2 regions of the Nonomuraea helvata genome follow, and region 1 is predicted to be linked to the other one. Evidence: riboswitches for the same ligand, from Rfam matches in the RefSeq annotation. Region 1 holds a riboswitch; the other holds the start of a gene.

Evidence for each region. Region 1 has a riboswitch for glycine ahead of gcvT (glycine cleavage system aminomethyltransferase GcvT). Riboswitches for the same ligand answer to the same signal wherever they lie in the genome.
Region 2: another riboswitch for glycine. It lies ahead of gcvP (aminomethyl-transferring glycine dehydrogenase); the one in region 1 lies ahead of gcvT (glycine cleavage system aminomethyltransferase GcvT).

What each region holds. Positions count from the first base shown of each region.
Region 1 covers NZ_BAAAXV010000001.1:2,833,008-2,847,852, forward strand. Annotated here, with positions in the region: gene ABD830_RS13120 (glutamine synthetase family protein) at 49-1,419, shown strand; gene ABD830_RS13125 (aldehyde dehydrogenase family protein) at 1,429-2,772, shown strand; gene ABD830_RS13130 (3-oxoacyl-ACP reductase) at 2,778-3,542, shown strand; gene ABD830_RS13135 (gamma-glutamyl-gamma-aminobutyrate hydrolase family protein) at 3,558-4,250, shown strand; glycine riboswitch at 4,362-4,459, shown strand; gene gcvT (glycine cleavage system aminomethyltransferase GcvT) at 4,592-5,677, shown strand; gene gcvH (glycine cleavage system protein GcvH) at 5,674-6,063, shown strand; gene ABD830_RS13150 (L-serine ammonia-lyase) at 6,122-7,498, shown strand; gene ABD830_RS13155 (hypothetical protein) at 7,575-7,775, shown strand; tRNA gene ABD830_RS13160 (tRNA-Leu) at 7,830-7,902, opposite strand; gene bcp (thioredoxin-dependent thiol peroxidase) at 8,497-8,970, opposite strand; gene ABD830_RS13170 (DUF3618 domain-containing protein) at 9,123-9,452, shown strand; gene ABD830_RS13175 (amino acid deaminase/aldolase) at 9,472-10,665, opposite strand; gene ABD830_RS13180 (DUF6286 domain-containing protein) at 10,803-11,405, shown strand; gene ABD830_RS13185 (hypothetical protein) at 11,406-11,897, shown strand; gene ABD830_RS13190 (sensor histidine kinase) at 12,214-13,389, shown strand; gene ABD830_RS13195 (response regulator) at 13,403-14,053, shown strand; gene ABD830_RS13200 (ABC transporter ATP-binding protein) at 14,134-14,845, shown strand, end outside.
Region 2 covers NZ_BAAAXV010000012.1:119,232-134,076, reverse strand. Annotated here, with positions in the region: gene gcvP (aminomethyl-transferring glycine dehydrogenase) at 1-2,492, opposite strand, end outside; glycine riboswitch at 2,548-2,660, opposite strand; glycine riboswitch at 2,661-2,760, opposite strand; gene ABD830_RS50670 (MerR family transcriptional regulator) at 2,898-3,518, opposite strand; gene ABD830_RS50665 (bifunctional nuclease family protein) at 3,666-4,136, opposite strand; gene ftsR (transcriptional regulator FtsR) at 4,270-4,923, opposite strand; gene ABD830_RS50655 (double zinc ribbon and FHA domain-containing protein) at 4,991-5,503, opposite strand; gene ABD830_RS50650 (sugar phosphate nucleotidyltransferase) at 5,848-8,352, opposite strand; gene clsA (cardiolipin synthase ClsA) at 8,357-8,938, opposite strand; gene ABD830_RS50640 (LLM class flavin-dependent oxidoreductase) at 9,205-10,023, shown strand; gene ABD830_RS50635 (GNAT family N-acetyltransferase) at 10,124-11,017, opposite strand; gene ABD830_RS50630 (phosphoribosylanthranilate isomerase) at 11,007-11,609, opposite strand; gene ABD830_RS50625 (hypothetical protein) at 11,614-12,024, opposite strand; gene ABD830_RS50620 (response regulator) at 12,148-12,828, opposite strand; gene ABD830_RS50615 (sensor histidine kinase) at 12,825-14,417, opposite strand; gene ABD830_RS50610 (class I SAM-dependent methyltransferase) at 14,548-14,845, shown strand, end outside.

The DNA.
Region 1 (14,845 bases):
TAGCCCAATCAGCGGAGAGCGCCGCGGCCCAGATCGGAGCGGGATAGCGTGAGCGAGGAATCGAGCACCGGGTTCCTTTCCGTCAGCGAGCTGCGCGACGAGGTGGCGGCCGGGCGCATCGACACCGTCCTCCTCGCGATCGCCGACATGCAGGGCAGGTTGCAGGGCAAGAGACTGTCCGCACGCTATTTCCTCGACGAGGTGCTGCACCACGGCTCCGAGGGCTGCAATTACCTGCTGGCCGTGGACGTGGACATGAACACCGTCTCCGGGTACGCCATGTCGTCCTGGGAGCGGGGCTACGGCGACTTCGTCATGAAGCCGGACCTGGCGACGTTGCGCAGGGTGCCGTGGCACGAGGGGACCGCGATGCTGATGGCGGACCTGGGCTGGGAGGGCGGCGGCGACGTGACCGCCTCGCCCCGGCAGATCCTGCGCAGGCAGCTCGCCCGCCTCGCCGAACGCGGCCTGGCCGCGTACGTGGGCACCGAGCTGGAGTTCTGCGTGTACGAGGACACCTACGAGGACGCGTGGAAGCGCGGCTACCGCGACCTGTCCCCCGCCAACCTCTACAACGTCGACTACTCGCTCCTCGGCACCGCCCGCGTCGAGCCGCTGCTCAGGCGGATCAGGCGGAGCATGGAAGGCGCCGGTCTCTACGTCGAGTCCGCCAAGGGCGAATGCAACCTGGGCCAGCACGAGATCGCCTTCCGCTACGACGAGGCGCTCAGGACCTGCGACCACCACGTCATCTACAAGACCGGCGCCAAGGAGATCGCCGCCCAGGAGGGCAAGTCGATCACCTTCATGGCCAAGCCCAACCAGCGCGAGGGCAATTCCTGCCACATCCACATCTCACTGCGGAGCAGCGAGGGCGATCCGGTGATGGCGGGCGAGGGGCCGTACGGGCTCTCCCCGCTCGGCGCCCGCTTCGTCGCCGGTCAGCTCGCCTGCCTGCGCGAGCTCACCCTCATGTACGCGCCCAACATCAACTCCTACAAGCGCTACGTCCCCGGCAGCTTCGCGCCCACGGCCGTCAAGTGGGGCGTGGACAACCGCACCTGCTCGCTGAGGCTGGTCGGCCACGGCCTGTCGCTGCGCGTCGAGAACCGGGTCCCGGGCGGCGACGTCAACCCGTATCTCGCGGTGTCCGCGCTGATCGCGGCCGGGCTGCACGGCATCGACAACGAGCTGCCGCTGGAGAACGCGTACGAGGGCAACGCCTACGACTCCGGCGCCGAGACCGTCCCTCACACGCTGCGCGACGCGCTGGCGCTGTTCGAGGGGTCGAAGCTGGCGCGCGAGACGTTCGGCGAGGACGTGGTCGAGCACTACGCGAACAACGCGCGGGTGGAGCTGGCCGCGTTCGACGCGGCGGTGACCGATTGGGAGCTTTTCCGTGGTTTCGAGCGGATGTGAATGGGGCGCATGAAGATCGTTAATCCGGCCACGGAGGACGTCGTGGCCGACGTCGAACTGGCCGACGCCGCCGAGGTCGACCGGGCCGTGGAGCGTGCCAGGACGGCGTACGAGAGCTGGCGTAAGGTGTCGCCGGGCGACCGCGCGCGACTGCTGCGCAGGTTCGCGGACCTGGTGGACGAGCACGGCGAGGAGCTGGCCCGCCTGGAGCTCGTCAACGCCGGCCACCCGATCGGCAACGCCCGCTGGGCGGCCGGCAACGTGCGCGACGTGCTCCACTTCTACGCCGGCGCCCCCGAACGCGATCACGGCAGGCAGATCCCGGTGCCCGGCGGCGTGGACATCACGTTCCAGGAGCCACTGGGCGTCGTCGGTGTCATCGTGCCGTGGAACTTCCCTATGATGATCATGTCCTGGGGCATGGCCCCAGCGCTCGCGGCCGGCAACACGGTGATCGTCAAACCGGCCGAGTGGACCCCGCTGACCGCGCTGAGGCTGGCCGAGCTGGCCCTCGCCGCGGGCCTCCCCGAGGGGGTGCTCCAGGTTCTGCCTGGGGCAGGGGAGGTGGCGGGTGCCCGCCTGGTGGAGCACCCCGGCGTGGCGAAGATCGTGTTCACCGGCTCGACCGAGGTGGGCAAGGAGATCGCCGCCAAGGCCGCGCGGCACGTCAAGCGGGTCACGCTGGAGCTGGGCGGCAAGTCCGCGAACATCGTCTTCGCGGACGCCGATCTCGACAAGGCCGCGAGCACCGCCCCCTACGCCGTCTTCGACAACTCCGGCCAGGACTGCTGTGCCCGCTCCCGGCTCCTCGTCCAGGCAGAGGTGTACGACGCGTTCATGGAGCGCCTGGCGACGGCCGTACGCGGCGTCAAGGTCGGCGACCCGCTCGACGAGAGCACCGAGATGGGCCCGCTGATCAGCGCCGAACACCTCGACCGCGTGCGCGGCTTCGTCCGCGGCACCCCCTACCTGCAGGGAGCCTGCCCCGACGGCAAGGGCTACTGGTTCCCGCCGACCGTGCTGACGCCCGAGGTGACGGACCCGGCGTTCACCGAGGAGATCTTCGGGCCGGTCGTGTCGGTGGTGCGCTTCGAGGACGAGGCCGAGGCCGTACGGATCGCGAACGACACCCCCTACGGCCTGAGCGGCTCCATCTGGACCCGGGACGTCGGACGGGCGCTCCGCGTGGCCAGGGCGGTCGAGGCGGGCAACCTGTCGGTCAACTCGCACTCGTCGGTCCGCTACTGGACTCCGTTCGGCGGCTTCAAGCAGTCCGGGCTCGGCAGGGAACTCGGCCCCGACGCCCTGGCGGCGTTCACCGAGACCAAGAACGTCTTCATCTCCTGGGAGTGAATTCAGTGCAGCGTTTGCAGGACCGGGTGGCGGTCATCACCGGCGCGGGCAGCGGCATCGGGCTGGCCACCGTGCGCAGGTTCGCCGAGGAGGGCGCCAAGGTCGTCTGCGTGGACATCGACGAGGAGGCGGGCGTCAAGGCGGCGAACGAGGTCGGCGGCCTCTTCGTCAAGGCCGACGTGACCAGCGAGGACGACGTCGTCAGGATGTTCAGGACGGCCTTCGACACCTACGGCAGCGTGGACATCGCCTTCAACAACGCGGGCATCTCGCCCCCCGACGACGACTCCATCCTGGAGACCGGCATCGACGCCTGGCGCCGGGTCCAGGAGGTGAACCTGACCAGCGTCTACCTCTGCTGCAAGCACGTCATCCCGTACATGCGGCAGCAGGGCAAGGGCTCGATCATCAACACCGCGTCCTTCGTGGCGGTCATGGGCTCGGCGACCTCGCAGATCTCGTACACGGCCTCCAAGGGCGGGGTGCTCGCGATGACGCGCGAGCTGGGCGTGCAGTTCGCCAGGGAGGGCATCAGGGTGAACGCGCTCTGCCCCGGGCCGGTGAACACGCCGCTGCTGCAGGAGCTGTTCGCCAAGGACCCGGAGCGGGCGCAGCGGCGGCTGGTGCACATCCCCGTCGGGCGCTTCGCCGAGGCGTCGGAGATCGCGGCGGCGGTGGCGTTCCTGGCCAGCGACGACGCGTCGTTCATCACGGGCAGCGAGTTCCTGGTGGACGGCGGCATCTCCGGCGCGTACGTCACGCCGCTCTAGCTCTGGGGGATCATCGTGCAGCGTCCCGTCATCGGCATCACGTCGTACGTCGAGCCGGCGAACTTCACGGTCTGGGCGGACATGACCGTGGCGCTCCTGCCGTACATGTACGTGGAGCAGGTCGTACGCGCCGGCGGGCAGCCGGTCGTGCTGCCGCCCGCCGGCGAGCCCGCGCAGGTGGTGGGCCGCCTGGACGGGCTCGTCCTGGCGGGTGGCGGGGACATCGACCCGGCGAGGTACGGCGAGCCGCCCGGGGATCACACCGGCTATATCCGGAAATTTCGTGATGAGGCGGAGTTTGCCCTGATCGGTGCGGCCCTCGACGCGGGCCTGCCGTACCTGGGCATCTGCCGCGGCCTCCAGGTGCTCAACGTCGCCCTCGGAGGCAGCCTCCACCAGCACCTGCCCGACGTGGTCGGGCACCCGGGCCACTCCCCCGCGCCCGGCCGCTTCGGCCCGCTGCCCGTCACCGCCGTGCCCGGCACCCGCGTGGCCAAGGCGCTGGGCACCGAGCCCGTGACGGTCCCCCACTACCACCACCAGGCCATCGACCGCCTCGCACCCGGCCTCACGGTCGGCGCCACCGCCGACGACGGCACGATCGAGGCGGTCGAGCTGGACTCGGCCCCCTTCGCCGTGGCCGTGCAGTGGCACCCGGAGGCCGCCGAGGACTGCGCACTCTTCGAGGCCCTCGTCGCCGCCTGCTGACCGCAGGGTCCACGGCGACCGGACGGAAGCCACCATTCGCCAGAGCGGTTCGTGAGAGGCCGGAACGCGACAACACCCCCATCACCGCACTAGGCTGACGAACATCACCGGCAAAACCGTGCGGGAGAGCACCCTGACAGCCGGTCAGGGTCCCTGAAGGAGCAAGCCCTCCCCGCAAACCTCTCAAGGCAAAGGACCGCGCGGTATGTGGTGACCTCTGGAAAGCAGGCCTGCGTGGCCTCGCCGAAGGTGAAAGTCCGGCAAAACTCGGGCGAAGCTCTCAGGCATCGATGACAGAGGGGGAGGATGCTGGCATCCGATCCTGTCCAGAGGTGCGACAAATGTCCCGACCCACACCGCTACGAGACGTTCACGAGAGCCTCGGCGCCATGCTCACCGACTTCGCGGGGTGGCTCATGCCGCTCCGGTACGGGAGCGAGTCCGCGGAGCACAACGCCGTCCGGCAGGCGGCCGGGCTGTTCGACCTCTCGCACATGGGCGAGATCTTCCTGACCGGGCCGCAGGCGGGCGAGGCCCTCGACTACGCGCTGGTCGGCCACCTGTCGGCGTTGGCGCCCGGGCGGGCCAGGTACACCATGATCGTGAACGAGCGCGGCGGGGTGCTCGACGACCTCATCGTCTACCGGCTGGGCGACGAGGAGTTCATGGTCGTAGCAAACGCCTCTAACTACGAAAAAGTCGGAAATGAGCTGAAAGAGCGGTCGAAGGCGTACGACGTGGTGGTCGAGGATCGCTCGGACCAGTACGCGCTGATCGCCGTACAGGGACCCCGAGCCCAGGAGATCCTCGCCACGCTCACCGACGCCGACCTCGACGGCCTCAAGTACTACGCGGGCCTGCCCGGCGTCGTCGACGGGCGGCAGGCGCTCATCGCCCGCACCGGTTACACCGGCGAGGACGGGTTCGAGCTGTTCGTCGCCAACCAGGACGCGGTGCCGCTCTGGCACGCGCTCATGGCGGCGGGCGAGCCGCACGGCCTCAAGCCCGCCGGCCTGTCCGCCCGCGACACGCTCAGGCTCGAGGCGGGCATGCCGCTGTACGGCAACGAACTCGGCGTCGGACTGACCCCGTTCGACGCGGGGCTGGGCAAGGTGGTGAAATTCGACAAGCCGGGCGACTTCGTCGGCAGGTCGGCGCTCGAGGCGGTCAAGGACGACACGCCGCGGCGCCGTCTCGTCGGCCTGGTCGCGCGGGGACGCCGGGTGCCGCGCCACGGCTACCCGGTCACCAAGGACGGCGCCGTCGTCGGCGAGGTCACCAGCGGTGCGCCCTCCCAGACCCTGGGAAAGCCCATCGCGATGGCCTACGTGGACGCGGGCGTCGAATCAGGCCTGGCCGTGGACATCCGGGGCAGCCAAGAACCTATGGACCTGGTTGAGCTGCCCTTCTACAGGAGGAACAAGTGAGCAACATCCCTGACGACCTGAGCTACACCAAGGAGCACGAGTGGGTGGCGGGCCTCGACGACGGCCTCACCGTGACCGTCGGCGTCACGGCCTTCGCCGCCGAGTCCCTTGGTGACGTCGTCTTCGTGCAGCTCCCCGAGGTCGGCTCCACCGTCGAGGCGGGCGACTCGGTCGGCGAGGTGGAGTCCACCAAGTCGGTGAACGAGATCTACACCCCCGTCGGCGGGGAGATCGTCGAGGTGAACCAGGTCGTCGTGGACGACCCCAGCCTGGTCAACAGCGACCCGTACGGCGATGGCTGGATGTTCCGGGTGCGCGTCGAGGGCGAGGCCGAAGACGTGCTCTCCGCCGAGGAGTACAAGGCACTCACCTCAGGCGAGTCCTGACCTGTTCGCCGGGGCCCGATCCCGGGCCCCGGCACCGTACGAAAGGCAGCGCTCATCAATGGCGATCAGCGTCTTCGACCTCTTCAAGATCGGCATCGGCCCGTCGAGCTCCCACACGGGAGGCCCGATGGCGGCCGCGCACAAGTTCGCCCGCGGGCTGCACGAGGACGACCTGCTCCCGCAGGTCGCCCGCGTCGAGGCCATCCTGTACGGCTCGCTCGGCCTGACCGGCAAGGGCCACGGCAGCGACAAGGCGGTCCTGCTCGGCCTCTCCGGCGAGAAGCCCGAGCTGGTGGACGTCGACTCCATCGACGGCCGGCTGGCCGAGATGCGCGAGTCCGGCACGGTCAAGCTGTACGGGACGCAAGAGATCCCCTTCGTCGTGGGCGAGCACCTCGTCTTCGAACGCAAGATCTCGCTGCCCGAGCACCCGAACGGCATGCGCTTCACCGCGTACACGGCCGATGGCGAGAAGCTGAGAGAGAAGGTCTACTTCTCGGTCGGCGGCGGCTTCGTCGTGGACGAGAAGGCCACCGGCGCCGACCGCATCAAGCCGGACGACACCGTCCTGCCCTACCCCTTCACCACCGGTGAGGAGCTGCTCAAGCACTGCTCCAACACGGGCCTGTCCATCTCGGCCCTCATGCTCGAGAACGAGAAGGCGTTCGGCCGCACCGAGGAGGAGATCCGCGCCGGCCTGCTGCGGCTCTGGCAGGTCATGTCGGAGTGCGTGCACCGCGGCATCTCCAAGGAGGGCGTCCTGCCCGGCGGCCTCAAGGTCAAGCGCCGCGCCAACCAGCTCCACCGCCGCCTGCAGTCCGAGCCGCCCGAGAAGGACCCGCTGCAGGCCATGGACTGGGTGACGCTCTTCGCGCTGGCGGTCAACGAGGAGAACGCCGCCGGGGGCCGCATCGTCACCGCCCCCACCAACGGCGCCGCCGGCATCATCCCGGCCGTCCTGACGTACTACACCCGCTTCGTGCCACGCGCGGACGAGGAGGGCGTGGTGCGCTTCCTGCTGACGGCCGGCGCGATCGGCGTGCTGTTCAAGGAGAACGCCTCGATCTCGGGCGCCGAGGTGGGCTGCCAGGGCGAGGTCGGCTCGGCCTGCTCGATGGCCTCGGCCGCCCTCACGGAGGTCCTCGGAGGCACACCCGAACAGGTGGAGAACGCCGCCGAGATCGGCATCGAGCACAACCTGGGCCTGACCTGCGACCCGATCGGCGGCCTGGTCCAGATCCCGTGCATCGAGCGGAACGCGGTGGCCTCCAACAAGGCCATCACGGCCGCCCGGATCGCCCTGCGCGGTGACGGCCGCCACTTCGTGGCCCTGGACAAGGCCATCAAGACGATGCGGGACACGGGGCGGGACATGCTGGACAAGTACAAGGAGACGTCACGCGGCGGCCTCGCCGTCAACGTGATCGAGTGCTGACGGTCGGCGACTGCGGGTGGCCGTGGACCTTACCGATACCTCTGGGAATGTCAGAGCGAGCAGGTAACGTGAGAGCATGACGTCGCATCACCACGACAAGGTCGTCACCATACCTCGTGACGAATACGAGGCGCTGAAAGCCGAGGTCCGGCGGCTGCGTCGAGAGGTAGGGCGTCAGCAGGCCATGCGCGCCATCATGGACAACGCGGCCGACCCGGGCCAGGTGCGAACGTTCACCCGCGACGAGTTTGCCGCCGAGTGGGGCATCGTTGGCTGACGTTGCGGCAGCCCATACGCACAATGAACAGCGTGGCGCGGGAACTCATATTTGTAGGGCCGGTGGGATTCGAACCCACACTAACAGCCACCTAAAGACTGCGCCTCTGCCATTGGGCTACGACCCCTTTTTCGCCTTCCCCTTGCCCGCATAGTTTTCGGTCTGGGAATGGCAATTCGGACATAGGAAGCGTAGATTCTCCACGCGATTGTCGAGCCAGTCACCGTTGATGTGGTCGACGTGGAGCGTCAGCGGCCTTCCCTGCCACGTGTCACCGATTCTACAGCCTACGCAAGTGTACGGGATCCCGGCCTCGCACATTGCACGGCGAAGCGCGGGTGCCTTCTCTCGGATAGAGCCGGGCGGCCGGAGCGCCAGAACCTGCTGGTACGGGCGGAGAGTAAGGGAACGCCGCCCCTTACCGTGAGCCTGGCCGACGAAGTGGGACGTGTCAATGTCGAAGTGCTTCAGCCGCCGACTGATGTGAGCGTGACTGCCGCCCGTCCACTTGATGCCCAGGTGACGGAGCACATCGGCGACGCTGCGAGACTTGACCGCGGCCTCGGCGAGCAATTCTCGGGAATACTTGATATACGCTGCCACGGGGCAAGTCTAGAAAACGCCGCTGACATTTCCACAGGAAAAAGGAATTTCCATATCAGGACAATTGACGCATTCATTGTGAGACGCGGGCCCTCGAGGGAGGACCCGCGGGCAGTGGTCAGCTCAGGCCGAGCTTCTTCTTCAACGAGGCCACGTGACCCGTGGCCTTGACGTTGTAGAGTGCCTGCTCGACCTTCCCGTCCGCGTCGATGACGAACGTCGAGCGGATGACCCCCACGACCTCCTTGCCGTAGAGCTTCTTCGTGCCGTACGCCCCGTACGCCTGGTGCACGGCCAGGTCGGGGTCGGACAGCAGCGGGAAGGTCAGGGCGTCGCGCTCGGTGAACTTGACCAGCTTCGCCGGCTTGTCCTTCGACACGCCGAGGACGACGAAACCCTCGGCGGTCAGCTGGTCGAGGCTGTCGCGGAAGTCGCAGGCCTGCTTGGTGCAGCCGGGCGTCATCGCGGCGGGGTAGAAATAGAGGATCACCCGCTTGCCGCGGTAGGCGTCAAGGGAAACAGCGGTGCCGTCGGCGGCGGGTAGCGTGAACTCGGGCGCGGCGTCGCCGGGCGCGAGCTTGGTTTCGGTCAATGTGCCCTCCTGAGTTCCTTCCCGCCAACTTACCGGCCTGGCCGCCGTGCCGTACGGCGTGCCGACCTGACAGACTGATCACGACCAGAACGGACGGAGCTCGCACGGCACGCGGAGCGGGCGCGGCCCCGCGTACGGTCGAGAGGAGAGACATGGCTGACACCGATCCCGACGAGCTGGAGCGGCGGATCGCGCGGACGCGCGCGGAGTTGGCGCAGACGGTTGACGCCATTGCCGACCGGGTGAGCCCCAAGCGGGTCGCCGAGCGCACGGTGGCCGACGTCAAGACCCGGGCCACGAACTTCGTGGTGTCCGTGGGCGACGCGCTGGGAGTGACGCCGCGGCCGGCCGCCTACGGCGACGACACTGACCAGGTGTGGGAGGAAGAGCGGCCCGACCTGGCACCGGTGCTGATCGGGGTCGGGGCCGTGCTGGTCGTGGGGGCGGCCATCATGCTCTGGCGCCGCCGCAACCGCCGCTGACCCGCCGGGACCGGGGCGGTCAGAGGAAGGTCCGGCCCTCGCCCCGGTAGGTGGGCACCGACTCCACCAGGGTGTCGCCGTCGATGAGGTGGAGCGTGTCGAAGCGCTCGCACAGCTCACCCGCCTTGGCATGCCTGAACCACACCCTGTCCCCGATCCGCAGGTCCTCGGCCGCCTGGCCGAGCAGCGGGGTCTGCACCTCTCCCGCTCCCTCGTCAGGCGCGTAGCGGAGCCCGGCGGGCAGGTACGGCTGGGGCAGGCGGCTCGGCCCCGGGGCGCCCGAGGCCAGGTAGCCGCCGCCGAGCACGGTCACCGTGTCAGGGCCCGGGCGGCGTACCACTGGAAGGGCGAACAGCGCGGCCGGGTGCCCGGTGAAGCGGCGGTAGAAGTCGAACAGCCTCGGATGGAAGAAGCCGGATCCGGCCGCCACTTCCGTGATGGCCTTCTCCCGCACGGTGCGCTCGACCGATCCGGTGCCGCCGCCGTTGACGAACTCGAGGTCGGCGACCTGGCGGACGGCGTTCACGATGCGGCCGCGCCTGAAGACGAGGTCCCTGGCGGAGCGGGCCTGCATGATGCGGATGGCGCGGCTGTAGGCGGCGTTCGCGGGCGGGGCGTCGCCGACTCCGGCGATCTGCGCCTCGTACGCCAGGAGCCCGGCCAGCCTGAACCCGGGGCGCTTGGCGACGGCGGCGGCCAGGTCGGCGGCCTCCTCGGGCTCGCGAATCGGCGAACGGAGAGCCCCCGCCCGAAACTTCCCACCAAAGGCGACATATCCGGCATCGATGTCGATACATATCCGGATTTCGGCCCGAGAGTGCACTCCCGCCACGGCCGCCTCGATGAAGTCCAGGTGGGCGAGCGAGTCGATGGTCACGGTGATGTGCCTGGCCGCGTCGGAGTCCCCGGCCAGCTCGGCGAGCGCGTGCCGGTCGGCCGTCGGGTACGCCACCAGGAGGTCGGTGAAGCCCTGGGAGGCCAGCCACAGGGCCTCGGGGAGTGTGAAGGCCATGATGCCCTGGAAGCCGTCCATGGCCAGGATGCGTTCGAGCACGGGGCGGCTGCGTACCGACTTGCTCGCCACCCGGATCGGCTTGCCGGCCGCCCGCCGCACCAGGTCCGCCGCGTTGGCCCGCATCGCCTCAAGATCGAGGATCGCGAGCGGTGGTTCGAGGACCGCTGTGGCGCGGTCGTAGCGCTGGCGGTCGTCCATATGAGCAGCCTAACGGCATATCCGGCAAGTGAATATGAGCGCCGTTCGCATTACTGCCCGTCCCCGTAATGTTCGGGCAAACGGACGGCGAGGGCGCGGTTCCGGTCACGCGCCACCCATGTACGTCTGTCGTTGTGATGACCACGCTTCAGCAGACAGCGCCCGGCGCCGCCGCCATCACGACGCGGCAGACCGGGCTGCGCAGGGCGAGAAGGGCGCTCAGGCCGGCGCGTACCCTTCCTGGAGCCTTCGTCGCGCTCGCGCTGGCCGCCGGCTTGGGGGCGACGGCGGCCGAGGTGGTGTCGGGGCTGCTCGGCCACCCGCTCGGCTGGGTGCCCGTGAACGACCTCGTGGACCTCGCAGGCAAGACCACCTGGCCGGAGCTGTCCACCGCCGCCCTGGTCACGGTGGGGGCGGGCCTGCTGATGCTGCTGCTGGCGCTCGTACCGGGCCGCTCCGGGCTGGTGCCGGTGGAGACAGCCGACCCGCTGATCGTCATCGGCATCACCCGCTCGGGCCTGCGCCGCACGCTACGCGCGGCCGCCCAGCAGGTGGCGGGGGTGAAGAAGGCCCGGGTACGGCTGCGCCGCCGCACCATCGAGGTCACCGTCGTGACGGAGTCGGAGAGTTCGGGCGCCATGCTCAGGCAGATCGGCACGGCGGTGGGCGACCGGCTCGCAGGCGTGGGCACGCTGGGCACGGGCGAGGTCGTGGTCCGGCTGCGCAGGAAGGGGCGGTAGATGCGGCAGTACACAGGCAACCGCACAGGCCTGGCCGTCGTGGGCGGGACGCTGCTGAGCCTGGGCGTCTACGCCTGGCTGCGCGGCCACGACCGCTTCTTCGACCTGCCGCCCACCGCGAAGGTTCTGCCCGCCCAGGCCCGCAAGGTGCTCGACGAGCCCTGGACCCTGTGGTCGCTGGCCCTGAGCCTGATGCTGCTGGCCCTGTTCTCGCTCCGCTGGCTGCTGCTCAGCCTCGGCTGGGGCCGCCGCCGCGTGCCGAACGGCACGGGCACCGCCATGCTGTTCGTCGGGCTGAAGAACGTGGAGGGGCTGGGCAGGGCGCACGTGCGGGTCGGCGAGGACGGCCTGCGCATCGGCCTCACCTGTCCGTCGTCGGCGGATGTGGGCGCGGTGGTGGGCAAGCTGGACCAGGAGATCGTCGGCAGGATCCGCCGCGAGATCCGCAACGACGACGCGGGCACCGTGGTCCGCCTGCACGTCCGCCGTTAGCTCCGCCTAGCCGGTGCGCGTCGGCAAGGGCTCGGGGGCCATGCTGAAGGTGGGGTCGGGGGGCGCCGAGGATCTGGGGCAGGGTCGCGCGGTGCTTCCTCTTCACCGCGCGACCCGGCTTCGCGATCATGATCCGCCATCACGATCTCCCTTTACTCGCCCGCTAGAGGGGCGCTCCCAGGAACCAGAATGCCCAAATCACCGTAAGACCGGCGTAAGACCCGGCCCTGCCCCGCGTCATGTAAGACCTGGGTCGTAGTCGCACTTCCACCTCCAGGCGGAACAAAGGTCAGATGGAGGTACATATCGTTAGGGTGTGTTCGGCAGGGTACGGGCGTGGTCGAGGCGCCATGAGAAGCCGGCGGCCACCCTCCGGGTGCTGCCGCTCGCCGCGCTCTGCGCGATCCTGGCGATCCCGTACGCGAGCATGCAGCCGCCGGTGGGCAGCACCAGCACGCACCTCAGCGTGGCCGGATATCTGGCCCTGTCGGCGGCGCTGCTGCTGCCGCTGCTGTGGCGGGACCGCCCGATCGCCTCGTTCGCCGTCGTCTCACTGGTCAGCTTCGGCCAGTGGGTGCTGCAGGTCGCTCCGCTGCCCGCCAACCTCGCGGTGCTCGTCGCGCTCTGGGCCGTGGCCTACCGGTGCTCGTTCCGCTGGGCGCTGGCCGCGTGCCTGGTGGCGGAGCTGGGGGTGTTCCTGGCGCTGGTCAACTGGGACACGCCCACGTTCGGCATGTTCTTCAGCGGCTCGATCTTCGTGGTGACGATCTGGCTGACCGGCCTGTACGCCAACACGCGCAGGCGCTACCTCGAAGGACTGGAGGAGCGCGCCGAGCGGGCCGAACGCGAGCGCGACCAGCAAGCCAGGATGGCCGCGGCGGCCGAGCGCGCCAGGATCGCCAGGGAGCTGCACGACGTCGTGGCCCACAACGTCAGCGTCATGGTGGTGCAGGCCGACGGGGCGGGCTACGCCCTCGACACCGACCCGGAGCAGGCCCGCCTGGCCGTCAAGGCGATCTCCAAGACGGGCCGCGCGGCCCTCGCCGAGATGCGCAGGCTGGTCGGCGTCCTGCGCGAGGACGAGGCCACGACCATCGACTACACCCCGCAGCCCGGGCTCGGACAGCTCGAGGAGCTGGTACGTGGCTCGGCCGTGCCCGCCCGGCTCGAGGTCGCCGGGTTCCCGCGCGACCTGCCCGAGGGCCAGCAGCTCGCGGTCTACCGCATCGTCCAGGAGGCGCTGACGAACGCGCTCAAACACGGCGGCCCCGGCGTACGGGCGGTCGTGGAGATCGACTACAGCGGCCCCGAGCTGGTCGTGCGCGTGACCGACGACGGCAGGGGCGCGGCGGCGCCCAGGAGCCCCGACGGCCACGGCCTGATCGGCATGCGCGAGCGGGTCGGCATGTACGGCGGCGCCATCTCGGCGGCCCCTCGCCAGAGCGGCGGCTTCGAGGTGCTGGCCAGGCTGCCCATGGTCAACGCGGCGTAGAGGAGGCGGCAAGGTGATTCGGGTGATGCTCGTCGACGACCAGGAGCTGCTGCGGGCCGGGTTCAGGATGGTGCTGGCGGCCCAGCCGGACATCGAGGTGGTGGCGGAGGCCGGGGACGGGCTGTCGGCGCTGGAGAAGCTCGAGACCACCGAGGTGGACGTCGTGCTCATGGACGTGCGCATGCCGAACATGGACGGCGTCGAGGCCACCAGGCACATCAACGGGCCGAAGGTGCTGATCCTGACCACGTTCGACCTCGACGAGTACGCGTTCGCGGCGGTCAAGGCGGGTGCGGCCGGGTTCCTGCTGAAGGACGTGCCACCGGCCGACCTGGTCAGCGCGATCAGGGTCGTGCACGCGGGCGACGCCGTGGTGTCGCCGAGCACCTTAAGGCGGATGCTGGACAGGTTCGCCGCGCAGTTGCCGACGGACGAGCCGGTGCCGGGGGCCGACCTGACGCCACGCGAGCGCGAGGTGCTCCTCATGGTGGCGCGCGGCCGGTCCAACGCCGAGATCGCGAGCGGCCTGGAGGTGGCGGAGGCGACGGTGAAGACGCACCTGGGGCGGGTGCTGGCCAAGCTGGGGCTGCGGGACCGGGCCCAGGTGGTGGTGTACGCGTACGAGGCCGGGCTGATCGTGCCGTCGCGTCGACCGAAAGTCTGACCGGGGTCATCCAGAGGCCTACACAAAGTCCATCCACAAGGCCCATAAATCCCGAACTTTCCACTCCTAGCGTGATGCGCATGAATGTGACGCTCACGCAAGCCCCGCCCGCCGTGGTGGCCAGAGATCTCACCAAGGTGTACGGCCAGGGCGACGCCCAGGTGCACGCCCTCCACGCGGTGAACGTGTCCTTCGCCACGGGCGCGTTCACCGCCATCATGGGCCCGTCGGGCTCGGGCAAGTCCACGCTGATGCACTGCCTGGCCGGGCTCGACACCGCCACGTCGGGCACCGTGCACATCGGCGACGTGGAGCTCACCGGGCTGAGCGACCGGCAGCTCACGCTGCTGCGGCGCGAGCGGATCGGGTTCGTCTTCCAGGCGTTCAACCTGCTGCCCACGCTCACCGCCGAGCAGAACATCCGCCTGCCCCTCGACATCGCCGCCCGTCAGGCGGACCAGCCGCTGTTCGAGCGGGTCATCGAGACCGTGGGCCTGAAGGACCGGCTCTCGCACAGGCCGGCCGAGCTGTCGGGCGGCCAGCAGCAGCGGGTGGCCGTGGCCAGGGCGCTGATCAGCAAGCCTCAGGTGATCTTCGCGGACGAGCCGACGGGCAACCTCGACTCCCGCAGCGGCGCCGAGGTCCTGTCCTTCCTGCGCGCCTCCGTACGCGAGCTGGGCCAGACCATCGTCATGGTCACGCACGACCCGGTGGCCGCCTCGTACGCCGACCGCGTGGTCTTCCTGCGCGACGGCGAGCTGGTCACCGAGATCACCGCGCCGACGCCGCAGT
Region 2 (14,845 bases), on a different contig from region 1:
ATGGTCGGCGCGTGGAAGCCGTAGTCGATGAGCCGCTTGGCCACGTCGTCCACGGTGACCCCGGTCTCCTTGGTGATCTGCCGCAGGTCGATGATGCACTCGTGGGCCACCAGCCCGCCGCGGCCGGTGTAGAGCACGGGGTAGTGCGGGGCGAGCCGCCTGGCCAGGTAGTTCGCCGACAGGATGGCCTGCTCGGTGGCCGCCGTGAGCCCTTCCGAGCCCATCATCCTGACGTACGCCCACGAGATCGGCAGGATCCCCGCCGACCCGTACGGCGCCGCCGAGACCGGCCCGACCGGCGTCCCGTTGTGCAGCGGGTGGCCGGGCAGGTAGGCCGCCAGGTGGCCGCGTACCGCGACGGGGCCGACGCCGGGACCGCCGCCCCCGTGCGGGATGCAGAACGTCTTGTGCAGGTTCAGGTGGGACACGTCGGCCCCGAACTCGCCCGGCTTGGCCAGCCCGACGAGCGCGTTGAGGTTGGCCCCGTCCACGTACACCTGGCCGCCGGCCTCGTGCACCTTGGCGCAGACCTCGGTGATCGACTCCTCGTACACCCCGTGCGTCGAGGGGTACGTGACCATGATCGCGGCCAGCCGGTCGCGGTGCTTGTCGATCTTGGCGTCGAGATCGGCCAAGTCCACGTTGCCGTCGGAGTCGCAGGCCACGACCACGACCCGCATGCCGGCCATGACGGCGCTGGCCGCGTTGGTGCCGTGGGCCGAGGACGGGATGAGGCAGACGTCGCGGCTGTCCTGGCCGCCCGCGCGGTGGTAGGCGCGGATGGCCAGCAGCCCGGCGAACTCGCCCTGCGAGCCCGCGTTCGGCTGGATGGAGACGCGGTCGTAGCCGGTCACCTCGGCCAGCCAGTCCTCCAGCGTCCCGATCAGCTCCCGGTAGCCCCCGACCTGGTCGTCAGGCGCGTACGGGTGGATCCCGGCGAACTCGGGCCAGGTGATCGGCTCCATCTCGGTGGTCGCGTTCAGCTTCATCGTGCAGGAGCCGAGCGGGATCATCGAGCGGTCGAGCGCGATGTCCTTGTCCTGGAGCTTGCGCAGGTAGCGCAGCATCGCGGTCTCGGAGCGGTGGCTGTGGAAGACCGGGTGGGTCAGGTACGCCGACTCGCGCAGCAGCGAGGCGGGCAGCGCGTCGGAGTCGAGATCCGCGCCGGTGCGGTCGATCCCGAACGCGGCCCACACCTTGGCCAGCTCGGCGGCCCCGGTCTTCTCGTCGCAGGAGACGGAGACGTGGTCCTCGCCGGCCTGCCAGATGTTGACGCCCCGCTCGGCGGCGGCGGTCACCACGGCGGCGGCCCCGCCGGGAACGCTGCCGGGAACGCGGACGAGCACGGTGTCGAAGAACTCCTGGTGCACGACCTCCAGCCCCGCCTCGCGCAGCCCGTCGGCGAGGGCCACCGCGTGCCGGTGGACCCGGTGGGCGATCCGGCGCAGCCCCTCGGGGCCGTGGTAGACGGCGTACATGCCGGCGATGACGGCGAGCAGGACCTGCGCGGTGCAGATGTTGCTGGTGGCCTTCTCGCGGCGGATGTGCTGCTCGCGGGTCTGCAGGGCCAGCCGGTACGCGGGGTCGCCGTCGGCGTCCACCGACACGCCGACGAGCCGCCCGGGGAGCTGGCGCTGCAGGCCCTCGCGTACGGACATGTACGCGGCGTGCGGCCCGCCGAACCCGAACGGCACGCCGAACCGCTGCGAGGACCCGATCGCGATGTCGGCGCCCAGCTCGCCGGGGGCGGCCACGAGCGTCAGGGCCAGCAGGTCGGCGGCGGCCACCACGAGCGCGCCCGCCTCGTGCGCGGCGGCGGCCACGGCGCGGAAGTCACGCAGGCGGCCGGACGCACCCGGGTACTGCACCAGCAGGCCGAAGCATTCGGGCAGCTCACCGTCGAGGGAGTGCTCCACCAGCTCGATGCCGAGGGGCTCGGCGCGGGTGGCGAGCACGGCCTTGGTCTGCGGCAGCGCGTCGGCGTCGACCACGAACACGTTGCTCGTGGACCTGCCGGCCCGGCGGGCCAGCGTCATCGCCTCGGCGGCGGCCGTGGCCTCGTCGAGGAGGGAGGCGCCCGCGACGGGCAGGCCGGTCAGGTCGGTGACGACGGTCTGGAAGTTCAGCAGCGCCTCGAGGCGGCCCTGCGAGATCTCCGGCTGGTACGGGGTGTAGGCGGTGTACCAGCCCGGGTTCTCCAGCAGGTTGCGGCGGATGACCGCGGGCGTGATCGTGTCGTGGTAGCCCAGGCCGATCATCGAGGTGAGCACACGGTTGCGCCCGGCGAGGGCGCGCAGCTCGGCGATGGCCTCGTCCTCCCCGACGGCGGCGGGCAGCTTGAGCCGGTCCTTGGCCCTGATGGCCTCGGGGACGGCCACCGCCACCAGGTCAGCCACGGACTCGAAGCCCACGGCCTCGAGCATGCGCTGCTGCTCGGCTTCCGACGGGCCGATGTGCCTGGACGAGAACGGCGGAGCTGACAGGTCGGTCATGGAAAGTGCCTCCCGAGGCTATGGAGACCGGCGCCAGGGCGCGGGCGAGTGCCGGATCTCCCCCTCTGTCAGCGCGGCGGGACCGCGACCTGAGAGCTTCACCCCGGTAACGGGGCTTGCACCGTCGGTGAGACGCGCCTGGCGGGTGCGCCTGCTTTCCAGAGTTGCCTCGCCCGAGCGGTACGGGGTGCCTGAGAGATTCCGGGGAGGGTTGCTCCTTCGGCGCCCGGGGACCCATGGATCCCAGGGACTCTCCCGCACGGGGTCGTCAGCCTTGCTGTCCTAGGTTACAACCCTATCCGTTACGGGCGAATTTCCACGAAACAGAGCAATCAGAACTTTCCCGGTATGTTCCCCGGGCCCACCACAAGCGGCGGCGGGCCACTCAGGCAACGGGGCGTGTGATCAGCCCATGCGCCGGGCGCGGCGGCGGCGGGCGAGTTCGTCAGCGGGGTGGTCGGCCGGGACGCTGTCCTCGACCGCTGCCCGTTCCCCCGGCAGCTCCGCGAGGGAGCCCTCGACCTCGCGCCAGACCCGGCCGAGCGCGATGCCGAACACGCCCTGGCCGCCCTGGAGCAGGTCGATCACCTCGTCGGCCGAGGTGCACTCGTAGACGCTGACGCCGTCGCTCATCAGCGTGATCTGCGCGAGGTCGGCCACCCCGCGGTCACGCAGGTGCTGCACGGCCGTGCGGATCTGCTGGAGCGAGACCCCGGTGTCGAGGAGCCGCTTGACGACTTTGAGCACCAGGATGTCGCGGAAGCTGTAGAGCCGCTGGGAGCCAGAGCCCTGCGCGGCTCTTATCGTGGGCTCCACGAGGCCCGTGCGCGCCCAGTAGTCGAGCTGCCTGTAGGTGATGCCGGCCGCGGCGCAGGCCGTCGGCCCGCGGTATCCGATGTCTGCCGGCAGCGCCGTCGGCTGCTCGTCGAAGAGCAGACCCTGCTCCCCGGCACGCTGCCGCGCACTCTCGCGCCGTACCGGATCTTCCTGGCCGGCCGTCTTTCCCTCGCCGCTGCTGACCGCCACGCGGACCTCCGGCTTTCTCTCATCCCGTGGTCTGATCTGGGGGTTCGTAAAGGGCGACCACGGGTTTCACTTGCACCGTAGGACCGTGACCATGCTCAGTCAACGATCCGGCTCGGCGCGTCGTGAAGCGTAAATGCACCGAAATACCTACCCCGCCCTGCCGAAGTCTTCGGGCGTGATCGTGTCAAGGAACTCCCTGAACTTCTCCACCTCGTCTTCCTGGTCGTCCGGGATGATGACACCGGCCTCCTGGACGACCTCCTCGCTGGCGAAGATGCGCGCTCCGGTGCGCAGGGCGAGCGCGATCGAGTCGGACGGCCGCGCGCTCACCTCCACGCCGTTGGAGAACACCAGGTCGGCGAAGAAGATGCCGTCGCGCAGGGCGACGATGTTGACCGCTCGCAGGCCTACACCCAGAGCGCTCAGCACGTCTCGGAAGAGGTCGTGGGTGAGCGGCCGCGGCGGGGGCTCCTCCGCTTGGGCCAGGGCGATGGCTGTCGCCTCGGTCATGCCAATCCATATAGGAAGGAACCGCTCCCCGTGTGCCTCCTTGAGCAAGACGATCGGCTGATTTGTGGGCATTTCTACGCGAACGCCCACGACCTCCATCTGCAACACGGGCTGCTCCGTATTCCTGACCGGTCACCCGGCACAGCTATTTGGCTCGTCGCTTCTGCTGACTGGCTACTGCAATTCAACGTAACACCCGGCGGGCCTGAAGTGCTCCTCCACCTCCCGGCCCGAAGCCCCCTCAGCGCCCCAGGACGGAGCGGATCCCCGACCGCACAAGGGATGCGTGCAAATCGAGCAGCAGGGAGGAAAGCTCCCTCGCGACCTCGTCGGCCTCCCCGATGGCGCCGGGAGCCCGCCGCTTGAGTATGGGGGCGACGGCCTGCTCGACCAGTCCGCACTCGCGCTCGGCCGCCGCCTTGACCGCGCGCAGGTGGCGGGCGTGCAGGCCGAAGCGGGCCAGGGAGCCGACGCTGCGGGCCACGTTGAGCGCCTCCTCGTCGTAGCGCCTGGCCACCGGGGCGAGCAGCCCGTAGTCCTCCAGCTCGGTGAGCGTCTCCTCGTCGATCCCGGCCGCCTCGAGCAGCTCGGCCCGGCTGAGCCGGATCTCCTGCTTGTCCTGCACGGCGCGCGGGCGGCCGAAGCTCTCCGCCATCCTGTCCTTGATCACCCGCAGCGGCAGGTAGTGGTCGCGCTGCTCGGTCAAGATGAAGCGGAGCTGCTCCACGTGCAGGTGGGTGAACTTGCGGTAGCCGGACGGGCTGCGCTCGGGCTCGATCAGCCCCTCACCCTCCAAGAACCGGATCTTGGAGATCGTCACATCGGGGAACTCGCCCTGCAGCAGCGTGAGCACCTCCCCGATGCTCATGTGCGAGCGGGCCGCCTGCGCGCTCATGCGGCCTCCCTCGGCGGCCCCATGAGCTCACAGGAGGCTGTGCTTGTCGGTCGCTCGCTTCGCTCGCTCATGTGCCGGCGGTGGTCCTCATCAGGAAGAGGAGGCGGAACTTGCCGATCTGCACCTCGTCTCCGGAGTGCAGGGGGACCTCCTCGATGCGCTCCCTGTTGACGTAGGTGCCGTTGAGGCTGCCCACGTCGCGCACGGAGAACTGGCCACCGCGGTGCCGGTAGAACTCGACGTGGCGGCGGGAGACCGTGATGTCGTCGAGGAAGATGTCGCTCTCCGGATGGCGCCCGGTCGTGGTGAGGTCCTTGTCGAGCCGGAATCGGCTCCCCTGGTTGGGACCCCTGGTCACCGTGAGCAACGCCGTGCCGGGCGGCAGCTGCTCGACGAGCGCCCGCTCGGCCAGGAGCATGTCGCCTGTCTCAGCCTCGTACGCCTCGATTCCCGCGATGGAGATCGTCGATGTGGTGTCCCCGGAGACCTCGGGTCTGGTCAGCGGTGACCCACAACGGGAACAGAAACGGGCATCCTCGGGGTTGGCGTGCCCGCACTGCGTGCAGTAGACGCTCGGCATCGATCGGCTCGGCCTCCTACCGCGAAGACGCGGCGACGGTGGTCATGGACGCGCCTCGCTTCGCTTTTTCAAGTTTGCGAATGCCGCAACATACGCTGATCAGCGGCAAAGGTCAAGGCGGGGCACTGGACTGTTGGTTTGGACGCAGACAAAGTTACCGCCGCCCCCGCCCCGTGGTCCATGCCGCCGCGCGTTTCTACATTACGATCTTGCGGCACTCTGTGCGCACACCGAAGGACGTATTCGGGGACTGACTGTGAGCGGCGGGCGTCCGCACCCGTCATCCCACCACCTCCCTCACCCTCCGTGAGCGCCGGTCAACAGCGCCGGATCCACTGGCTCGATCAACTGGCGGCCTGCTCGACGATGCGGGCCCACCGCTCGAGCAGTGCCTGGGCGCTGTCCATGTCGTTCGCCTCGGCCCACAGGTCGGTGACGGGCTCGGCGGCGGCGGGCAGCACCAGCACCCAGCTCCCGTCCTGGTGGGCCAGGCGGACGCCGTCGGTGGTGTCGATGCGGCCGCCGTCCTGCTCGGCCTCGGCCGTCTCGATGACCGAACGCATGACGGCGCCCTTGGCCGCCCACGGGGTGGGCACGGTGCGCTTGAGCATCTTCACCTCGGGGATCCTGGCGTCGATCTGGCTGAGCGACAGGCGGGTCCGCGCCACCAGGCCGAGCATGCGCATGAACGCGGCCAGCCCGTCGATGGCCGGGCTGAACTCCGGCACCACGAAGCCGCCGCGCCCGTCGGCGGCGAAGATCATGTCGGGGCCGGCGGCGGCCGAGGTGAGGGCGTCGAGCGAGGTGGAGGTCCACTGCACCTCCACGCCGTGGAAGCGGCAGACCTGCTCGGCGACCCTGGTCGTGGTGACCGGCAGCGCCACCTGGCCGCCCCTGCGCTCGGCGGCGACGAGGTCGAGCACGACGAGCAGCGCGCGCTCCTCGCTGATGAGGTGGCCCATCTCGTCCACCAGCGCGATGCGCTCCCCGACCGGGTCGAACCGGACGCCGAACGCCGCCCGGGACGAACTGACCAGCTCCGACAGTCGCTGCAGGTCGCGGCGGCGCTCGGCGAGCGTCTCGGTGGGCGAGACGTCGTCGAGGCGGGCGTTGACGGTGAGCACCTCGACGCCGATCCGGCCGAGCAGCTTGGGCAGCACCAGCGAGGACGTCCCACCGGCGCAGTCCACGACGACCTTCATGTCCCTGACGTCGTCCACGTAGACGTGGCCCAGCAGCTCGTTGGTGTAGTCCTCGACGGTCCTGGCCGGGTAGGTCAGCGAGGCGATCTCGCCGGGGAAGGCCCGGCGGTACTCCTGGCGGGAGACGACCCGCTCCAGCTTGCGCTGGGCGGCCGGGGGCAGGTCGGCGCCGCGGCCATCCATGATCACGATGTCCACGCTCTGCGGGTCGCCCGGCGTGGTGCGCAGCGCGATGCCCCCCGCTGCCGACTCCCGTGCCGCGTGGAAGCGGGCGACGGGCAGCGGGGCGGCCTCGAGGTCCAGTACGTTGATCGCGCCCGCGGTGAGCGCGCCGATGACGGCCCGCTTCAGCGCCCTGGCCGCCAGGGAGCAGTCGCGGGAGGTGACGACGTACTCGCCCTTCTTGAGCGTGGTGGCGTACGCGCTGGCCAGGCGGACGCAGAGCTCGGCGGTGATCTCGACGTTGACCAGGCCGCTGACGCCCCTGGGGCCGAACAGGTTGCGCTGGCCGCGCGACTCCCAGATGACGCTGGTGTTGACGACCGCGCCGGCCTCGATGGTCTTGAACGGGTAGACCTTGACGCCGCTGGAGACGTACGCCTCGGCCTCGATGACGCACTCGTCGCCGATGACGGCGTTCTCCTCGATGCGGGCGCCCGCCATGATGTCGGTGCTCTTGCCGATGACGCAGCCGCGCAGGTGGGCGCCGGGGCCGAGGTAGACGTTGTCGTGGACGACCGCGCGGTGCAGGACGGCGCCCTCGCGGACGACGGCGTTGTTGCCGAGCACGGTGTACTCGCGCAGCTCGGCGCCGGCCTCGACCTTGGCGTAGTCGCCGATGAGCAGCGGGCCCTTGAGCACGGCCTCGGGGTCCACGGAGGCCGAGTCGGCGACCCAGACCCCCGGCGAGAGCTCGAAGCCCCCGATGTCCAGGTCGACCTTGCCCGACAGGGCGTCGGCCTGGGCCTTGAGATAGCTGTCGTGGGTGCCGACGTCCTCCCAGTAGCCGTCGGCCACGTAGCCGTAGATGGCGGCGCCGCGGTCGAGGAGCGCGGGGAAGACGTCGGAGGACCAGTCGACGGGCTCGTCCGGGGCCACCTCGTCGAGGACCTCGGGCTCCATGACGTAGATGCCGGTGTTGACGGTGTCGGAGAAGACCTGGCCCCAGGTGGGCTTCTCGAGGAACCGCTGAACGCGCCCCTCGTCGTCCACGATGATGATCCCGAACTCGAGGGGGTTCGGCACGCGCTTCAGGCCGATTGTCACAAGTGCCGAATTTTCACGATGAAATCGGATCATGTCCGATAAATCGATATCAGTCAGGGCGTCGCCGGAGATGACCAGGAAGCGGTCGTCGCGGAGGCGGTCGGCGGCGTTCTTGACGCTGCCCGCCGTGCCGAGGGGCACGGCCTCGGTGGCGTACTCGAGGCTCATGCCCAGCTCGTCGCCGTCGCCGAAGTAGGTGCGCACCAGGGCGGCCAGGAACTGCAGCGTGACCACCGTCTCGGTGACGCCGTGCCGCTTGAGCAGGCGCAGCACGTGCTCCATGATCGGACGGTTGGCCACGGGAAGCAATGGTTTGGGCTGGTTGGCGGTCATGGGACGCAGCCGCGTGCCCTCTCCTCCTGCCATGACGACCGCCTTCACCCGATCACTCCTTTTTGGCCGAGGTTACGAGTTGGAGCACCTGCACCACATACAGCACGCCCGCCCACCAGTACAGTCCCGTTCCCCATAGCGCGAACGCCCACCCGACAATTCGCGCTATATCGGCATACCACCCCGTGTGGGAGGCAAGGAAGAGGAGGGGGAAGGCGTACATGAGGTTGAACATGGCGGCCTTGCCCAGGAAATGCACCTGAAGTGCCTTGTAGCCATGTTTGCGAAGTACTGGGATGAAACTTCCGACGAAGAGCTCGCGCCCCAGGATGATCAGCACCAGCCACCACGGGATGACCTCACGGAGCAGCAGGCCGACGATGGTGGCGAAGACGTAGAGCTTGTCCGCCGCGGGGTCGATGATCCGGCCGAGCCTGCTGGTCTGGTTGAACGCCCGAGCGATCTTCCCGTCGAGCCAGTCGGTGAACCCGGCCACCGCGAGGATCCCGATGGCCCACCCGTCGGCCTTGGGCCCGAGAACCAGCCAGAGGAACACGGGGACGCCCAGGAGGCGCAGGAAGCTCAGGACGTTGGGAATCGTCCAGATTCGGTCCTCGGCGGAAGTTTCGCTCACGGAGCAGACCCTACTGCGTGGAACTCCGACACAGCGGCCCCACCTTGAGCGCTTGCAACGCCACCGAGCGACGCCGCCATCCAGCGCTTGCGGTGCCGCTCATGGGGCCCTGGCGGGACGCCACACCCCCACAGCCCGGGGCGAGGCCGCACACCCGCTGGTCAGCGCTCGACGCTCGGCCCACGGACGGCGCCTGGCGCAGGGCCCGAGGCGTAAGCGCGGCGGGACCCCGGGAACTGTCGGTGCCCGGTGCTTGAGTGGGGGGCATGCGTTACGGCATCGACGTCGCGATCATCGGTGACCTCGCGGAGCCGGCACGCCTGGTCACCCTCGCCTGTGAGGCCGAGGCCGCCGGGTGGGACGCCGTGCTGGTGTGGGACCATTTGGCCTTCGCCTGGGGCATACCGTCGGCCGACCCGTGGGTGGCGCTGGCCGCCGCGGCGCAGGCGACCTCGCGCATCAGGCTGGGCACGGCGGTGACGGCCGTGGCCCGGCACCGCCCGGAACGGCTGGCCCAGACTGTGGCGACACTCGACAGGCTGAGCGGCGGCCGCGCGATCCTGGGCGCCGGGCTGGGCGGCGTGACGGAGGAGTTCACCGCCTTCGGTTCGGCGCGTCCCGGCGGGGCCGTGCTCGACGAAGCACTCGACGTGATGACCTCGCTCTGGTCCGGCGACGAGGTGCACCACCGGGGCGCGCATCACACCGTCGACGGGGTGCGGCTCGCGCCGCTGCCCCTCCAGCGGCCCCGGGTCCCGGTGTGGGTCGGCGGCACGGCTCCGGGCGCCCTTCGGCGTGCCGCCCGCTGGGACGGCTGGATCGTCGCCGGCGACGACCAGGAGGGCCGCATGACGCTTTCGCCCGACTCTCTGGCCGCTCAGGTCGGCGAGCTGCGCCGGCACCGGGGCCGGCACCGGGCTACCGCGGGTGACCTCGATGTGGTGGTCATCGGGGTGAGCGAGCCCGGCTCGCCGGTGCAGGCCTACGCCGAGGCGGGCGCCACGTGGTGGCTGGAGCACCTCCACGGCTACCGAGGGCCGGTGGAACAGTTGGTGCAGCGCGTCAAGGCGGGCCCGCCGGTGTGAAGCACCTGCGGTTCTTCCGAACGTCGCCTCAGCCGCCAAGTAGCTCAGCGATAGATCACGACAGCGGCTCGGATCGTCGCCGGGCCGAAGGGCATCGAGGTCAGGTGCGGAGGAAGGCGTGGGTGCGGCCCAGCTCCACGAAGCCGAGCTTGGCGTAGAAGTCCTTGGGCCAGTCGGACGCGTCGGCCACCAGGAAGATCAGCTCGGCGTCGGCGGCCTGAGCGAGCAGTGCCGTCATCAGGGCGCGCGCATAGCCCATGCCCCGATGCGGCTCACCGGTGAAGACGCTCTCGATCTGGGCGACGCCTCCGTGCACATACAGGTCGGCCCTGGCGGCGATCTGCCCGTCCGGGGCGCGTACCCCCCAGAAGCTCACCGCGTCGGCGCCACGCAGGCGGACCTCCACGCGCCGGGCGAGCCGGTCGATCGCCTCCTCCGGCGCCTGGGGCAGCGTCGCCCGCCAGTCACGCCGCACCACGGGCAGCAGCTCGGTCAGCGAGAGCCGCTCAGCCTCCGGTAAGCCGGGCAGGCCGGGCGGGAGCTCGCCGCGGAAGGCCATGATCAGGTTGGTCTCCTGCTCGTAGCCCGCAGCGGCGAACGCGGGCGCGAGGGCGGTCCCGAGCCGGTCGTCGTCCACGCACACCAGCCGGTGGTCCCGCCCCTCGAGCACCTCGTCTGCCGCCCGCAGCAGCCCCGAGGCCGCCTCCGGCGCAGCAACGGACGCCCCCGGCGCGACAGCAGGACCGGGCGCCCCCAGCGCAGCACCGCCGGGCGGCTCCGGCGCGGCACCGCCGGACGCCTCAGAGCCGGGGCCGACGATCAGCTTGTTGTCGTCGTACGAGCCGGGAAACCGGTCGTCCAGCACCGCGAACCCGCCGGGCACCGCCACGACCCGGGGCGCCTTGCGGCGGGCGAAGGCGTGCTGGAACTCCACCGCCCGAGCCAGATCCCCCGCCGCCGAAGCCGCCCGATGCAGCGGGAGATCAGCCGACAACGCGGACCTCCCGCAGGAACTCCCGGATGAGGGCCGAGTCCTTGACCCCGGGCGAGGTCTCGACGCCGCTGGACACGTCGACCCCCCACGGGTCGGCGGCCGCGATCGCCTCCGTCACGTTAGCGGGTGTGAGGCCTCCCGCCAGCAGCCACTGGCCGGTGGGCCGGCCGCGGACCGCGGCCCAGTCCCACGGCTGCCCGGAGCCGGCGTGCGGCGCGTCCACGAGGAGCAGGTCCTCGTCGAAGGCACCGCACCGCAGGTCGGCCTCCGCGTCGACGGCCCTGATCAGCCGGAGGCCGAGGTCCTTGAGTGCGGTGAAGTCGCCGTGCGGGTGCCTGCCGTGGAGCTGGATGGCCCGCACCCCGGACGCCAGCGCCGCCTCCCGCACCGCGTCCGGGTCCTCCCCGCGGAACACCCCGACGGTCAGCACGTGGCCGGGCACCGCCGCGGCCAGCTCCGCCGCCCGCTCGGGCGTGATCCTGCGGGGGCTCCGGGTCATGACGAACCCGATCGCGTCCGCGCCCGCCTCGACGGCGGTGGCCACGTGCTCGGGCTCGCTCAACCCGCAGATCTTCACATACACCACACCCATGACCCTAGCGGCGGCGGGAGGCTGCCGGTGACCATGCCCAGACGAGTACGGCGACGATCAGCCCGAACAGGAGCACCCCGTTGGGCAGGTGCGCCCCCAGCCACAGCCAGGTGAAGTGCTGGGCGAGCCCCACGACGAACAGCGCGACGCTGGCCAGCGCGGGCCAGCCCGCCCCGCGCCCGGGGCGCCAGACGAGGACGGCCAGGACGATCTGGACGAGAGCCACGAGGTGGACGACCATGCCGGCCATGACGTGGGTCTCGACCATGGAGTCGGACTCCACGGCCTGGCCGGCGAACGAGGCGGCCACGAGCAGCGCGGCGGCCTGGGCGGTGGCGGCGACGCGCAGGCCGTAGAGCAGGCCCGGGGAGGTCCGTCCGGCCGTCTTGGGGGGCTGGACCATGGTTTCCCGCATGGTGATCAGAGGTCCTTCCTGGAGAGGAGCGAGGTGAAGGACCCATGTTCGGGGTGGAGATCGTGAGTGGTCGTCAGCCTGCGGGATGACCCGGGTCCGCCGCCGGGCGGACCCGGGCGCCGCTCAGGAGGGCGGGCGCGGCCGGCGTACCGGACGGAAGGAGGCGTCGACCAGCCCCGTGCGGTGGGCCACGACCGCGGCCTGGATGCGGTTGCGCAGCCCCAGCTTGTCCATGGCGGCCCCGATGTGGGTCTTGACCGTCGTCACCCCCACGTGCAGCTCGTCGGCGATCTCCGCGTTGGACAGCCCGGTGCCGACCAGGGCGAGCACCTCGAGCTCGCGTTCGGTCAGCCCGGCCGGCGGGGGCGCGGCGGCCTGCTCCTCGGCCGACAGGAACCGCTCCACGACCCGCCGCAGCACGGACGGCGCCAGGAGCGGCTCCCCCGTGGCCGCCCGGCGGACGGCGTCCACCATGCGTTCGGGCTCGTCGTCCTTGACCAGGAAGCCGACCGCGCCGGCCCGCAGTGCGGCGTAGACGTCGGCGTCCTCGGCGAACGTCGTCAGCACCACGATCCGGATGCCCGGCCGGGCGGCGAGCACGCGCTTGATCGCCTCCAGCCCGTCCACCCTGGGCATGCGCAGGTCCATGAGGATCACGTCGGGCAGGTGGCGCTCGGCCAGGCGCACCGCCTCGGCGCCGTCCTCCGCCTCGCCCACGACCTCCATGTCGCCCGCGGCCTGCAGCAGCATCCGCACGCCCGCCCGTACGAGCGCCTGGTCGTCGGCCACCAGCACCCGGATCACGCGGCGCTCCTCGACGGCAGGCTGGCGGCCAGCAGCCAGCCGCCCTCGCCGTCCGGCCCGGCGCTGAGGGTGCCTCCGAGGGTGCGGACGCGTTCGCGCATGCCGGCCAGGCCGCGCCCGGACGAGGGCAGGCGTTCGACGACGCTGGGCGGGCGGCCGTTGCGGATCTGCACCGACAGCCCCTGCTCCGACGGGGCGACGGTGACGCGGACCCGGGTGCCGGGGCCGGCGTGTTTGAGCACGTTGGTGAGTCCTTCCTGGACGATGCGGGCGGCGGAGGCCCGGGCGATGAGCGGAGCCTGGTCGGTGGCGGGGTCGAGGTCGAGGTCCACGACGAGTCCGGCGGCGGCCATGCGCTCGGCGGACTCGCGGACCACGTCGGAGGGGTTGGCCAGCAGGTCGGGCTGGCGTTCGGGGTCGCGCATCAGGTCGAGCAGGTCGCGCAGGTCCTGCAGCACCTGGTGGCCCGTCTCGCGGATGTCGGCGAGAGCCTCGGCGACGGGGCCGTCGGGCGCGGTGAAGCGGGCGGCGGAGGCCCGCAGCACCATCGCCCCCACGTGGTGGGCCACGATGTCGTGCACGTCGCGGGCGATACGCTCGCGCTCGGCGAGCTGGTCGGCGCGTACCTGGGCGACGGCCGCCCGGGCGGACTCCTCGGAGCGCAGCCGCTCGGCGGCGGCGGCGGCCTGGCGCATGCCGAGGTAGCGGCCGATCGCGATGGGCGTGGCCACCAGTGTCATGAGGGTCCCGACGCGGAGCCCGGTGATCTCGGTGTCCGGGCCGACGACGGCGATGGCGGTCAGCACGCAGCCCGCGAAGTACGCGACCACCGTCCAGGCCCACGAGTCCACCCGCATGGCGAACACGCCGATCGCGATCAGCGTGAGGATCACACAGGTGGTCACGGCGTCGTTCAGGTAGGTGTCGGTGACGACGAGCAGGACGCCCTGCGCCAGGAACACCAGTCCCGGCAGCCGCCTGGCGACGCCCAGCGACAGGCCGCCGACCACGGCGAGCAGCCCCACCATCCAGACGGGCTGGCTGCCCGAGTCCCAGCTGGTCCAGGTGCTGAGCACGGTGATCGCCACCCCGCCGGCCGCCAGCAGGGCGTCCGGTGTGACGTCCCGCTCCTCCAGCCGCCCCGCCGAGCTGCGCAGGTACGCCCCGAGCAGGACGGGGAAGGCCGGCAGGAAGACCGAGTACACCAAGCCGTTCGTGGTGAGCGCGCTACCAGGATCCACCAGGTTGACCGCTGTCGCCGCGGTCGTGGCGGCGGCAGCGACCGCGACGGCCCGCCACCCGGATCGGTAGGCCGCCGCCCCGAGCGCCACGCAGACGAGCATCTGCGCCGTGTTGGCGGTGAACGAGCCGAGCTGGTCGGTCAGGATCAGGAACCCGGCCAGGTAGAGGGTGACCGGCACCGGCCGGCGCCGGACGAACCCCATGGGCAGGCCCACCAGGAGCGCCATCGGGATGTTCATCTCGGCGGGCAGGTACTCGGTGTCGCCGGCATGTGCCGTCGTCAACAGATCCAGGCCCACGCCCGAGGCCGCAAGCAGGACATCTAGCGGCAAACCACGCCAACGCATGTCCCTCACGGTATCCGTCCAGGCCCGCGACCTGATCCTCCGCGCGGAGGACCCCGCCTCCTCCATCTGGCCGGAGGTCCGCCCCGATGAGGGAGCGCCCGGGGGCGATACCGGCCCTAACTTTCCGGACATGTCCCACGACACCGCACTTTTCCTCGGCCAGTTTCTCCGCACCCCAGCCACGATCGGGGCGGTCGCGCCCAGCTCGCGGCGGCTCGCCTCGGCCGTCTGCGCGCCCATCCCCGAGCGCGGCGAGCCTACGGTGGTGGAGCTCGGCCCCGGCACGGGCCCGTTCACGGCGGAGATCCAGCAGCGGCTGGGCGGGCGCGGCCACCACCTGGCCGTGGAGGTCAACGAGCCGATGGCGCGGCTGCTGGCGGCCCGCTTCCCGGCCGTGGACGTGGTGCACGCCGACGCGGCCCGGCTGG